Linked DNA regions of Diaphorobacter ruginosibacter. The protein of the gene in region 1 interacts with the protein of each later gene in a pairwise test. Links are inferred from orthologs where the notes say so. Each region holds a gene or a part of one and is shown in the gene's direction. Other genes may lie near its edges.

The links.
Region 2: the proteins of H9K76_RS00595 (region 1) and H9K76_RS16725 interact in binary tests that used the Escherichia coli proteins (3 or more experiments, as listed by UniProt). The link is inferred for Diaphorobacter ruginosibacter from one-to-one orthologs.
Region 3: the proteins of H9K76_RS00595 (region 1) and ftsA interact in binary tests that used the Escherichia coli proteins (3 or more experiments, as listed by UniProt). The link is inferred for Diaphorobacter ruginosibacter from one-to-one orthologs.

Annotation. Positions count from the first base shown.
Region 1 is NZ_CP060714.1:121,544-126,022, forward strand. What follows is about bases 810-3,645. They hold H9K76_RS00595 (rod shape-determining protein), read left to right. Parts: upstream 810-1,623; coding sequence 1,624-2,667; downstream 2,668-3,645. Other genes in these bases: gatC (Asp-tRNA(Asn)/Glu-tRNA(Gln) amidotransferase subunit GatC), read right to left, coding at 810-1,082; mreC (rod shape-determining protein MreC), read left to right, coding at 2,724-3,645. Outside these bases: Asp-tRNA(Asn)/Glu-tRNA(Gln) amidotransferase subunit GatA, read right to left, coding at 1-750; more of gatC, read right to left, coding at 783-809; more of mreC, read left to right, coding at 3,646-3,698; rod shape-determining protein MreD, read left to right, coding at 3,695-4,210; mrdA (penicillin-binding protein 2), read left to right, coding at 4,265-4,479. UniProt on the Escherichia coli protein: Forms membrane-associated dynamic filaments that are essential for cell shape determination. Acts by regulating cell wall synthesis and cell elongation, and thus cell shape.
Region 2 is NZ_CP060714.1:3,671,372-3,675,971, reverse strand. Bases 793-3,749 are described here. They hold H9K76_RS16725 (helix-turn-helix domain-containing protein), read left to right. Parts: upstream 793-1,751; coding sequence 1,752-2,747; downstream 2,748-3,749. Other genes in these bases: ispG (flavodoxin-dependent (E)-4-hydroxy-3-methylbut-2-enyl-diphosphate synthase), read left to right, coding at 2,750-3,749; pilW (type IV pilus biogenesis/stability protein PilW), read left to right, coding at 929-1,759; rlmN (dual-specificity RNA methyltransferase RlmN), read left to right, coding at 793-900. In the rest of the region: more of rlmN, read left to right, coding at 1-792; more of ispG, read left to right, coding at 3,750-4,018; hisS (histidine--tRNA ligase), read left to right, coding at 4,212-4,600.
Region 3 is NZ_CP060714.1:4,334,990-4,339,447, reverse strand. Bases 660-3,474 are described here. They hold ftsA (cell division protein FtsA), read left to right. Parts: upstream 660-1,359; coding sequence 1,360-2,589; downstream 2,590-3,474. Other genes in these bases: ftsZ (cell division protein FtsZ), read left to right, coding at 2,755-3,474; H9K76_RS19665 (cell division protein FtsQ/DivIB), read left to right, coding at 660-1,344. In the rest of the region: H9K76_RS19670 (D-alanine--D-alanine ligase), read left to right, coding at 1-475; more of H9K76_RS19665, read left to right, coding at 472-659; more of ftsZ, read left to right, coding at 3,475-3,978; lpxC (UDP-3-O-acyl-N-acetylglucosamine deacetylase), read left to right, coding at 4,240-4,458. UniProt on the Escherichia coli protein: Essential cell division protein that assists in the assembly of the Z ring. May serve as the principal membrane anchor for the Z ring.

The DNA of each region.
Region 1 (4,479 bases):
GGCGGGCGTGTCGAGGCTCGTGGAGTCGCGGTCCGCATCGGGACCGCACATGGCCGAGAGCATCAGCGCGCAGTCTTCGGCCGAGCGGGCCATGGGGCCGGCCTGGTCGAGGCTCGATGCGAATGCGATCATGCCGTAGCGGCTGGCGCGGCCATAGGTGGGCTTGATGCCGGTGACGCCGCAGAACGACGCGGGCTGGCGGATCGAGCCGCCGGTGTCGGTGCCGGTGGCGCCGGGCGCCAGGCGCGCCGCGATCGCAGCCGCCGAGCCGCCCGAGGAGCCGCCCGGAACGCGGGCCTTGTCCCAGGGGTTCAGCACCTTGCCGATGGCGGAGTTCTCGTTGGCCGAGCCCATGGCGAACTCGTCCATGTTGAGCTTGCCCAGGGTGACGCAGCCGGCGTCGGCCAGCCGGCTCACCATGGTCGCGTCGAACGGCGACTGGTAGCCCGCGAGCATCTTCGACGCGGCGGTGGTCGGGAAGTCCTTGGTGACGAACAGGTCCTTGTGGGCGATGGGCACGCCGGCAAGCGGCGCGCTGCTGCCGGCGGCAATGGCGGCGTCGGCGGCGCGGGCCTGGGCGAGCGTCACGTCCTCGTTGATGTGGACATAGGCGCCGAGGTCATCGTGGGCCTTGGCGCGGGCGAGAAAATGCTGTGCGGCCTCGACGGAGGAAACCTCGCGGGCCTTGAGCCTGGCCGCCAATTGGGCGAGGCTCAGGTCGTGCAGATCGCTGGAAGCGGGAGTGCTCATGCTGTGTGCTCTTTTCTTGTTGTTCTCTGGACTTACTCGATGACCTTGGGGACGAGGAAATAGCCCTTTTCCACCGCGGGTGCGCTCTTCTGGTTGGCCTCGCGGTTGTCGGGCTCGCTCACCACGTCCTCGCGCAGGCGCAGCGCGATCTCCTGGATGGCGGCCACGGGATGCGACAGCGGCGTCACGCTCGAGGTGTCCACGGCGCGCATCTGCTCGACCACCTCGAAGAACTGATTGAGTCCAGTGAGCATGCGCTCACTCTCGTTTTGGTTAAGTTCCAGCCGTGCCAGATTGGCAATGCGGGCAATGTCGTCTTGTGTCAGTGCCATAGAAATCTCTGGGAGGAAGTCGACCCGGGCATCGATACGCCGGAGAGCCCAGGCAGGGTGCCGGCCGGTGGATGCGCAAAAGGGGAAGCCATCTATTATCCTGCCTTTGAACCCGGCACCTCCGGCGTGTGCGGGCAAGGCCGCCTGGCAGGCTTGGTCAAAGCCCCATGCGGCCAGGGGCCGGGCCGGCGACGATCATGGCCCGGAGGCCTGGATCGCGGAGATGGCCGACGTCATTTGCTGCACTCTGCTCCCCCTGCTTCGCGGCCGTTTCGTCCCCATTTCGGTGCGTGGCGGCGCCTTGCGCGGTGCAGAAACAATGGATCGTGGTCGCGAGGGGCGAATTCCGCAAGGAAACTGTGTGTAAAGCCCCAATCCAGGCGGTTTTGACAGCAGTTATTCACAGGTGTTGCGGTATTATGCCGGCTTTGCCGCAATACCCTCCGCACTGTCGGTCAGTGTGCGAACAAGGCCAAAATCTACCCCGTTTTTCCCGGCGACGGCACGCCGATGTGCCTGCCGTGCCTGAGAGGATTCTTGAATGTTCGGAGCTTTCCGTCGGTACTTCTCCACCGACCTCGCCATCGATCTGGGCACCGCCAACACCCTGATCTTCGCCCGTGACAAGGGCATCGTCCTCGACGAACCCTCGGTGGTCGCCATCCGCCACGAAGGCGGACCCCACGGCAAGAAGGTGATCCAGGCAGTGGGCCGCGAGGCCAAGGCCATGCTCGGCAAGGTTCCAGGCAACATCGAAGCCATCCGTCCCATGAAGGACGGCGTGATCGCGGACTTCGTGATCACCGAGAACATGATCAAGCAGTTCATCAAGATGGTTCATCCGCGCTCGGTGCTCACGCCGAGCCCGCGCATCATCATCTGCGTGCCCTGCGGCTCCACCCAGGTGGAGCGCCGCGCGATCCGCGATGCGGCCGAAGCGGCCGGCGCCACCAGCGTCGACCTGATCGAGGAACCCATGGCCGCCGGTATTGGCGCGGGCCTGCCGGTCTCCGAAGCCTCGGGCTCGATGGTGGTGGACATCGGCGGCGGTACCACCGAGGTGGGCGTGATCTCGCTGGGCGGCATGGTCTACAAGGGTTCCGTGCGCGTGGGTGGAGACAAGTTCGACGAAGCCATCATCAACTACATCCGCCGCAACTACGGCATGCTGATCGGCGAGCCGACCGCCGAAGCCATCAAGAAGAACATCGGCTCCGCATTCCCTGGCTCCGAAGTCAAGGAAATGGAAGTCAAGGGCCGCAACCTGTCCGAGGGCGTGCCGCGCAGCTTCACCATCTCCAGCAACGAAGTGCTGGAGGCACTGACCGAGCCACTGAACCAGATCGTCTCCGCCGTGAAGAACGCGCTGGAGCAGACACCGCCCGAACTGGGCGCCGACATCGCCGAGCGCGGCATGATGCTGACCGGCGGCGGTGCGCTGCTGCGCGACCTCGACCGCCTGCTGGCCGAGGAAACCGGCCTGCCGGTGCTGGTGGCCGAAGAACCGCTGACCTGCGTGGTGCGTGGTTGCGGCATTGCGCTGGAGCGCATGGACCGCCACGGCGGCATCTTCACCAACGAGTGACCGAAAGAGCGGGCCAGCGTGGTGCATGCAGGGTGCGTAGTCCAATGGAGTAGGCCATGCCTCTAGGCACGCTGGACCGAAAGGCCCCGTCTCTTTTCAAGCACGGCCCCTCGCCCCTCGCACGCCTGACTCTCTACAGCGCCTTGGCGCTGTTTTTGATGGTGGCGGATGCGCGTTTCCATGTCACCGAGCCCATCCGTGGCGCGATCGGGACGGTGCTCATGCCGATCCAGTGGGCCATGCTCAAGCCGGTGGAGTTCGCACAGTACGGCGCGGGCTACTTCCAGGCGCTCGAGGATGCACAGAAGGGCCGTGACGAAGCCCAGAGCAGGATGGCGGCCATGTCGCAGCAGGCCAACCAGGTCGACCTGCTGCTGCAGGAGAACACCCAGCTGCGCCAGTTGCTCGAGCTGCGCGAGCGCGTCAAGGCCGAAGGCATGGCCGCGCAGGTCGTCTACGATGCCGCAGACCCCTATACCCGTCGCGTGGTCATCGATCGTGGGCAGATCGCCGGCGTCGTCCCGGGCTCTCCGGTGATCGATGCTTCGGGCGTACTCGGCCAGGTCACGCGGGTGTTCCCGCTCTCCAGCGAGGTGACGCTGCTGATCGACCGCGACCAGGCGATCCCTGTGCGGAACATGCGCACCGGTGCGCGGGGCGTGGCCTATGGCGATCCCGTGATGCTGCATGGCGGAGGCATGGAGCTGCGCTTCATGCCAAGCAATGCCGATGTACAAGAGGGCGATCTGCTCAGTACCAGCGGCATGGACGGCGTCTACCAGCCCGGGCTGCCGGTGGCCAGGGTGATCAAGGTGGAAAAGCGCGCCGATTCGTCGTTCTCGCGCATCTACTGCCAGCCCCTTGCACAGATGAGCGGCGCGCAATACGTCTCGGTCCTCAAGCCGCTCACCGACGGCGTGCGTGCCGAGGTCGAGGCCGAGGTACCGGCGCCGAAATCCGGCAAGGCCGAAAAGCCGGCCAAGGCCACGAAGGACCTTCCGGGCCGTGCCCAGAATGGAGGCCGCCCATGATGCCCAAGGGCCAGCAGCTGCTGCTCCCCGTCAGCCCGCTGTTCATCGTCGCCAGCTTTGTCGTGGGGCTGGCCATCAATCTGCTGCCGCTCGGGCGCGTGGTCTGGACGCCCGACTGGCTGATGGTGCTGCTTGCGTTCTGGGGCATCCACCAGCCGCAGCGCGTGGGCATGAGCGTGGCTTTCATCCTCGGGCTGTGCATGGATGTGAGCCAGTCCGCGCTGCTCGGCCAGCATGCGCTGGTGTACTGCCTGCTGATGTATGCGGCCCAGATGTCCAGCCGCCGCATGCTGTGGTTCAACGTGTGGCTGCAGGCGCTGCAGATGGTGCCGCTGTTCGTGGGAGCTCACGCGATCGAGCTCCTGCTGCGCCTGATCTCCGGGGGAACTTTGCCAGGCCTCGAAGGTCTGATTGCACCTGCGCTGGAAGCCGTTCTGTGGCCGATTGCCACGTGGATCCTGCTTGCGCCGCAGCGGCGTCCGCCCGATCCGGACGAGAACCGGCCGCTCTGATGCTTGCCGTGCCTGCCTGTTTGTCCGACCGGCCACCCATGAAGCCCGCACACCATGACTGAATTGCGAAATGTAGAGGCCGACGTCTCTCGCTTCCGTTTGCGGGTGATCGTCGTCGGCTTCCTGGTCTTTCTGGCATTCCTGCTCATCGTCTCGCGCCTGCTGGTGCTGCAGGTGGTGCGCCATGACGACCTGGCCGACCAGGCCGAGAGCAACCGCACGGCCGTCGTGCCGATCGTGCCCAACCGGGGCCTGATCCTTGACCGCAA
Region 2 (4,600 bases), 3.5 Mb from region 1 along the record:
GACGGCACGATCAAGTGGCTGTTCGACGTGGGGGATGGCAATGCGGTCGAATCCGTTTTCATTCCCGAGGATGACCGCGGCACGTTGTGCGTCTCCTCGCAGGCCGGTTGCGCGGTGGGGTGCCGCTTTTGCTCGACGGGGCATCAGGGCTTCAGCCGCAATCTGACGACCGGCGAAATCATCGCCCAGCTCTGGTATGCAGAGCATTTCCTGCGCAAGCGCTTCAATACCGATGAACGCGTCATCTCCAATGTGGTGATGATGGGCATGGGTGAACCCTTGCAGAACTACTCGGCGCTGGTGCCGGCGCTGCGCACCATGCTCGACGACCACGGCTACGGCCTGTCGCGCCGCAGGGTGACCGTATCCACCTCGGGCGTCGTCCCCTTCATGGACAGGCTGGCCCAGGACTGCCCGGTGGCCCTGGCCGTGTCGCTGCATGCGCCCAACGATGCGCTGCGTGACAACCTGGTGCCGCTGAATCGCAAATACCCGCTCAAGGAGCTGCTGCAGGCCTGCAATCGCTACCTGGAGCATGCGCCGCGCGACTTCATCACCTTCGAATACTGCATGCTCGATGGCGTGAACGACCAGGCAGAACATGCAAGGCAACTGATCGATCTGGTGCGCGGACAGGGTGCAGACAACGTATCCTGCAAGTTCAACCTGATCCCGTTCAACCCGTTCCCGGCGTCGGGGCTCAAGCGGTCGAGCGCCAGCCAGGTGGCTGCTTTCTCGAAATTGCTGTCCGATGCGGGTATCGTCACCACCGTGCGCAAGACACGCGGTGATGACATCGACGCGGCATGCGGCCAGTTGGCCGGTGACGTACGCGACCGGACCAGGGTCGAACAGCGCATGGCGAAACTCAGGACGATTGAGATCAAGCCAGCGGCTTGAGGTGTGCAATAGAACAAAGGGGGTCAGTATGAACGGATGGGGCGTTGGGTGGCGGCGTGCAGCCCTGGTCGGGCTGGGTGCTTCAACGGTGCTCGCCGCGGTCATGAGCCTCAGCGGCTGTGCATCGGCGGGAGCATCCGGTGCCGAGGTCGAGAAGGACACGATTTCCTCCAGTGGCGAAACCGATGTGCGCCGCCGCGCTCGCATCCGCCTGGAACTGGCCGCCAATTACCTGCAGCGCGGACAGGCTTCCGTGGCGCTCGAAGAGACGCGCCAGGCGCTCGCGACTGACCCGACCTTCACGGACGCATACCATCTGCGCGGCCTGATCTACATGCAGATGAACGACCTGGGCCTGGCCGAGGAGAACCTGCTCAAGGCACAGGGCATGCGGCCCAGCGATCCGGACATCATGCACAACCTCGGATGGCTCGCGTGCCAGAAGCAGCAGTACGCCCAGGCCGAGCACATGTTCGACAAGGCGCTGGCCGTTCCGACCTACATGGACCGCAGCAAGACCATGATGTCCAAGGGCGTCTGCCTGGTGCGCTCGGGCAAGCCGGAAGAGGCCGAGCCCATCCTGCAGAAGGCCTATGAATTCGATGCCGCCAACCCAATCATCGGGTACGAGCTGGCGCAGCTCAAATACAACAAGGGCGATGCCAGACGCGCCCAGTTCTACATCCGTCGTGTGAACAATGGCAGCTTTGCCTCGGCCGAATCGCTGTGGCTGGGCATCAAGATCGAGCGCTCGCTGGGCGATCAGGCCTCGGTGCGCCAATTGGCAGGCCAGTTGCACAAGCGTTTCCCGGATTCCAAACAGTCGCTGGCCTATGAGAGAGGGGCTTTCAATGAGTGAGCAGGTGGGGCTGGGCGCGCAGGCGCCAGAAGACAACGTGAACGAAGGTCTCCCTCCAGGCGTCACGGCGGGTGCCCTGTTGCGCCAGGCACGCGAGGCCATGGGCGTGCACGCCGTCGCTCTGGCGGTTGCGCTGAAGGTGCCGGTGAGCAAGATCGAGGCGCTGGAGGCGGATCGCCATGACGAGTTTCCCGACAATGTCTTCATGCGCGCCCTGGCTGCAAGCGTCTCCCGCACGCTCAAGGTGGATGCGGCACAGGTGCTTGCCCTGCTGCCCTCGGGCGCGCCGCAGCCGCTGCATGTCACGCGGGGACTGAACGCTTCGTTCAAGGACCCTACAGGCCGCTTCAAGCCCGAATCCTCCTCGCTCGAATCCTCCAACAAGTCACGCTGGATCGGTGTGGCCGTTGTCGGCTTGCTGATCGGTGCGTTGGCTGTTGCCTTCATGCCACGCAAGGAGGCTTCGACTGCCATCGAGCGTGCTGGCACGACCATGGCGGCGAATGACGCGGGGCAGGGCGCTACGGCGGTGTCGGAGCCCGTGGCTGCTGTGGAGCCGGGCGCCGAGCCCGTGGCTCCATCTCCAGCGACCACGTCCGCTCCCCCGGCTGCAACCACACCTGCACAGGTAGCGAGTGCGGCGACCGTGGCAACGCTTCCCTCCGCCGCGAACCCGGGCGCCAGCGCTCCCGTGGCCGCTGCCATGGCGCCGGCCCCAGCGGGCAGTGCACCGCTGCCGGCGGGAGACCCTTCCAAGGTGCTGGAGATCCGCACCCGTGCGCCTTCCTGGATCAAGATCGTGAGTTCCGTCAATGGCGTGGTGCTGCAGCGCGAGCTGGCGGCCGGCGAAAGCGTCGTGGCGACGGGCTCACCCCCATGGAGTGTGACGGTGGGCCGGCCCGACGCGACCGATGTGATCGTGCGTGGCGAGCCCATGTCCATGGCCAACTATGCGCACGGCAAAGTCGCGCGCTTCGAGGTGAAGTAAAGATGACCTTTGCTGAACAACCCGTGGCAATGTCCACGCCTGCCGCCCGCAAGTCGCGGCAGGCGAGGGTGGTGTGGGGCGACCATGTCGTGACGGTGGGCGGGGACGCCCCCGTGCGCGTGCAGTCCATGACCAATACCGACACGGTCGATGCCATCGGCACCGCCATCCAGGTGAAGGAACTGGCACGCGCCGGCTCCGAGATGGTGCGCATCACCGTCAACACGCCCGAGGCCGCCGCGGCCGTTCCCTATATTCGCGAACAACTCGACCGCATGGGCGAGAACGTCCCGCTGGTCGGTGATTTCCACTACAACGGCCATCGCCTGCTCACCGACTACCCGGACTGCGCCAAGGCGCTGTCCAAGTACCGCATCAACCCCGGCAATGTGGGCAAGGGCGACAAGCGCGACAAGCAGTTCGGCCAGATGATCGAGGCGGCCATTGCCTACGACAAGGCCGTGCGGATCGGCGTGAACTGGGGCAGCCTGGACCAGGAGCTGCTCGCCAGCCTCATGGACGAGAACAGCCGCCGCGCGACCCCCTGGGATGCGAAACAGGTGATGTACGAGGCGCTGATCACCTCGGCCATCGATTCGGCCAGGCGTGCGGAGGAAATGGGCCTGAACGGCAACCAGATCATCCTCTCGTGCAAGGTGAGCGGTGTTCAGGACCTGATCGCGGTGTACCGCGCGCTCTCGCGCCGCTGCGACTATGCGCTGCATCTGGGCCTGACCGAAGCCGGCATGGGCACCAAGGGCGTGGTGGCATCGACGGCCGCGCTCTCGGTGCTGCTGCAGGAAGGCATAGGCGACACCATCCGCGTCTCGCTCACGCCCCAGCCGGGCGAGGCCCGTACGCAGGAGGTGGTGGTCGCCTCCGAGATCCTCCAGTCCCTCGGCATGCGCATGTTCGTGCCCAGCGTCACGGCCTGCCCGGGCTGCGGTCGCACGACCAGCACCACGTTCCAGGAACTGGCCAAGCAGATCGACGACTTCCTGCGTTTCCAGATGCCGATCTGGCGAGGACAGTATCCCGGAGTGGAATCGCTCAAGGTGGCGGTCATGGGCTGCATCGTCAACGGCCCGGGCGAGAGCAAGCATGCCGATATCGGCATCAGCCTGCCGGGCAACGGCGAGGCACCCTCGGCGCCGGTCTTCATCGATGGTGAAAAGGCGATGACCTTGCGCGGCGAGGGCATAGCAGAGGAGTTCCAGCAGATCGTGGAAGGCTATATTGCCAAGCGTTTCGGCGCGGTGAAGGCGGCCTGACGGGAACACACCGGGATTAAATCGAGAACAAACGGACACTTGATTGACGGGATCGCGCATCCTTTTTTGAGGCGCACTTTCGCATTCAGGCGAAAATCCCGTCTTTCGATCCAGCGAAGGCGCCAGGAAGCGCCATAGACAACAAAAGGTATTTCAGTTGAGCAAGACTCAAAAATTGGTGGCCATCAAGGGGATGAACGACATCCTCCCGCCAGAATCCGCCAGGTGGGAGTGGCTGGAAGAGAAGGTTCGCAACCTGATGGAGCGCTTTGCCTACCGCAACATGCGCACGCCCATCGTCGAGCCGACGGCCCTGTTCGTGCGGGGCCTCGGCGAGGTGACCGATATCGTCGAGAAGGAGATGTACTCGTTTGAGGACAAGCTCAATGGAGAACATCTCACGCTGCGTCCCGAGGCCACTGCCGGTGTCGTGCGTGCGGTGGTCGAGCACACCATGCTGTACGAGGGCGGCAAGCGCCTGTATTACATGGGCCCGATGTTCCGTCACGAGAAGCCGCAGCGTGGCCGCTATCGCCAGTTCCACCAGGTCGGCGCGGAAGCTCTGGGCTTCCCCGGGGCGGA
Region 3 (4,458 bases), 4.2 Mb from region 1 along the record:
GTTCGATCCGGAAGTGCTGTGCGAGCAGTTCATCGATGGCGACGAGACCACCTGCCCGATCCTGGGCCAGGGCCATGACGCCCGTGCGCTGCCCGTGATCCGCATCGTCGCCCCCGAAGGCAACTACGACTACCAGAACAAGTACTTCACCGACGTCACGCAATACCACTGCCCGAGCGGCCTGCCCGAGGCGGAGGAGCGCGAGATCCAGCGCCTCGTCGTCGAGGCCTTCCGCACCCTGGGCTGCCGCGGCTGGGCACGTGCGGACATCATGATCCGCAAGAGCGACCGCAAGCCGTTCCTGCTGGAAATCAATACATCGCCCGGCATGACGGGCCATTCGCTGGTGCCGATGTCGGCACGGGCCGAAGGCATCGACTACCCCGAGCTGTGCCTGCGCATCCTGTCGATGGCCTCGCTCGACGCACGCCAGGGCACCCCGAAGAATGAACCGCAAGGAGCCGGCGCGCAATGAACGACGCACTGCCAGCACCTCTCGACGTCAGAGTCATGAACATGATCGCCACGATCCTGTTCGTGTGCTGCGCCGTGGGCCTGCTGGTGGGCGGCGGCTGGTGGTTCCTGCGCAATCCGGCGTTCAGCATCGGGCGCATCGTGGTGCATGGCGATCTCTCGCACATCAATCCGGTGAGCCTGCGCGCCAACGTGGCGCCGCAGCTGATGGGCAATTTCTACACGCTGAACCTGCAGCAGGCGCGCGAGGTGTTCGAGGGCGTTCCATGGATCCGCAAGGCGCAGGTGCGCCGCGAGTTCCCGAACGGCCTTGCCGTCGAGATCCAGGAGCACCAGGCGCGCGCGTTCTGGGGCGCCGAGGGCAGCCCCACGCTGGTGAACAACTACGGAGAGGTCTTCGAGGCGGATGCGGATGACGACGAGGACTCGCGCCTGCCGCGCCTGATCGGGCCGGATGGCCGCTCGCTCGAAATGCTGCAGATGTATGACCGGCTCGCTCCCGCGGTGAAGCCGCTGGGGTCGGCCATCGACACGCTGGCGCTCAACGGACGTGGCAGCTGGCGCATGACGCTCGAAGGCGGCGCGAGCATCGAGATGGGCAGCGGCAGCACGATCGACGTGCTGCAGCGGCTGGACCGCTTCGTGCGCACGGTATCGAAGGTCGCTGCGCAGCAGGGCCGCAAGGTGGATTCGCTGGAGACCGCTGATCTCCGGCAGATGGATGGATATGCGTTGCGCCTGCGCGGCGTGACCACGGTGAGCGCAGAGACGGCTGCCGCACGCGCGAGGACTGCGGCGGCGCGGGCGACCGCACGGCCGGCGGCGGCGCGCACGACGACAACGACACGCACACCCGGGCGCAACAACTGAGGGCAGGACGGATTTATGGCAAGAGAATACAAAGATGTGGTTGTCGGGCTGGACATTGGAACAGCCAAGGTGATGGCCGTCGTGGCCGAGGTGATGCCGGACGGCAACCTCAAGCTCGCGGGCCTGGGCATCGCGCCGAGCAACGGCCTCAAGCGTGGCGTGGTGGTCAATATCGACGCGACCGTGCAGAGCATCCAGCAGGCCCTGAAGGAGGCCGAGCTGATGGCCGACTGCAAGATCCAGCGCGTCTACACCGGCATCACCGGCAGCCACATCCGGGGCCTCAACTCGAGCGGCATGGTGGCCGTGAAGGACAAGGAGGTCTCGCCCACCGACGTCGCACGCGTGGTGGAAACCGCCAAGGCCATCAACATCTCGAGCGACCAGCGGCTGCTGCTGGTCGAGCCGCAGGAGTTCGTGATCGACGGGCAGGACGTGAAGGAGCCCATCGGCATGAGCGGCATCCGTCTCGAAGCCAAGATCCACATCGTGACCGGCGCGCAGAGCGCCGCCGAGAACATCATCAAGTGCGTGCGCCGCTGCGGCCTGGAGGTCGAGCAGCTCATGCTCAATCCGCTCGCCAGCAGCCAGGCCGTGCTGACCGACGACGAGCGCGAGCTCGGCGTGGCCGTGGTCGACATCGGTGCGGGCACGACGGACGTGGCCATCTTCACCGGCGGCGCGATCCGTCACACGGCCGTCATCCCGATCGCCGGCGACCTCATCACCAGCGACATCGCGATGGCGCTGCGCACGCCGACCAAGGACGCCGAGGACATCAAGGTCGAGAGCGGCTATGCCAAGCAGCTGCTGGCCGATCCGGACGCGCAGGTCGAGGTGCCGGGTCTGGGCGACCGCGGCCCGCGCATGCTCTCCAAGCAGGCGCTGGCCGGCGTGATCGAGCCGCGCGTCGAAGAAATTTTTTCACTCGTGCAACAAGTGATACGCGAGTCCGGGTTTGAGGAAGTGCTGTCGTCTGGCATCGTGCTGACGGGTGGCAGCGCGGTGATGCCGGGCATGGTCGAACTGGGCGAGGACATCTTCCTCAAGCCGGTGCGACGCGGCATCCCGAAGTATTCAAGTGCCCTGTCCGACATGATCGCCCAGCCTCGCGCGGCGACTGTCATGGGGCTTTTGGAGGAAGCGCGGCTCGCACGCCTGCGTGGATTCAAGGTCGCGGCCAAGAGTGGCTCTGTGAAAACAGCGTTCGGTCGTTTCAAGGACTTCATCGTGGGGAACTTTTGAAATGACGGAGCATCTTCTCTGGCTTGCACGCGCGGGACCACCGTCCCCGTTCGTTCGCGACCGATGGCGAAGCACGGGACCTCCACCATCGAGGAACATCACCGACGAGAAATCCCATTCATATTTGGCAATTGCATTTGAAGAACTAGCGTTAGGAGCACCAACATGACCATCGAAATGATCGAGTCCGAAGAGTTCAACCAGGGCACGCAGATCAAGGTGATCGGTGTGGGCGGCGGCGGCGGAAATGCCGTTGAACACATGATTTCCCGCAGCGTGCAAGGTGTGGAGTTTGTTTGCGCCAACACGGATGCACAGGCTCTGACACGCAGCAGCGCACATCGCACCATCCAGCTGGGCGGCAGCGGCCTGGGCGCGGGCAGCAAGCCCGACAAGGGCAAGGAAGCCGCCGAGCAGGCCGTCGAGGATATCCGCCAGGCCATCCAGGGTGCTCACATGCTGTTCATCACGGCGGGCATGGGCGGCGGCACCGGCACCGGTGCGGCTCCCGTGATCGCACGCGTTGCCAAGGACATGGGCATTCTCACCGTCGGCGTGGTGACCAAGCCATTCGACTGGGAAGGCGGCCGTCGCATGAAGAATGCCGACGAAGGCCTGACCGAGCTCGAGGCCAATGTCGACTCGCTGATCGTTGTGCTCAACGAAAAGCTGCTCGACGTGCTGGGCGACGAAATCACGCAGGACGAAGCGTTCGCGCATGCCAATGACGTTCTCAAGAACGCCGTGGGCGGCATTGCCGAAATCATCAACGAGTACGGCCAGGTGAACGTCGACTTCGAAGACGTGCGCACCGTGATGGGCGAGCCGGGCAAGGCGATGATGGGCACGGCCACCGCGAGCGGCCCCGACCGCGCGCGCATCGCTGCCGAGCAGGCGATTGCCTGCCCGCTGCTGGAAGGCATCGACCTGTCGGGCGCCAAGGGCGTGCTGGTCCTGGTCACGGCAAGCAAGGGCAGCCTCAAGCTGTCCGAGTCGCGCCTGGCCATGAACACCATCAACGCCTACGCGTCGCAGGATGCGCACGTGATCTTCGGTGCGGCCTACGACGAGTCGCTGGGCGACGACATCCGCGTGACGGTGGTGGCCACCGGCCTGTCGCGTGCCAACGCACGTCGCCAGCCGATTTCGGTGGTGCAGGGCGGCCTGCGCACCGGCACCGACAACCTGCCCTACACCATGGCTGTTGGCGGCGTGACTGCATCGGGAGGCATCAGCGGTGGTGCTGCACAGCCCGGCTACGACAACATGTCGGTGCCGAGCGTGTGGCGCACCAACCGCACCCATGCGACAGCGCGCGTGGATGCCCTGTCCTCGGGCGGCATGGAGGAGCTGGAAATCCCCGCCTTCCTGCGCAAGCAGGCGGACTGAGGTCCGGCGCGACGCCCTTGCCGCGTGCAGGGGCACCCGTTTCACGAGCGCCGTGTCAGCGCGCGGCGCCCGTGAAACGTTGAATATGAGCTACGTTCGGTTAAACAGAGAAGAGTGGAGGGAGCGGGCGACCGCTTCCTCTTTTTTTTGCTTCCGGCTTTTGTTTTTTTGCTTCCGATTTCGTAGCGCAAGGAGATTCTCTATTGGGGAAATAGAGAGATTGCTTCAGCCGGGTTACACCTGTTCACCTACAATCGAATGATGCTTCAGCAACGTACCATCAAGACTCTGACACGCGCCGTGGGCGTGGGTCTGCACAGCGGCCAGAGGGTCGAGTTGACGTTGCGTCCGGCACAGCCCGATACCGGCATCGTGTTCCGGCGGGTGGATCTTCCCGAGCCCGTGGACATTCCCGTGAATGCGCTGGCGATCGTCGATACGCGCATGGCGTCGACGATCGGCGTGGGCGGTGCCAAGGTC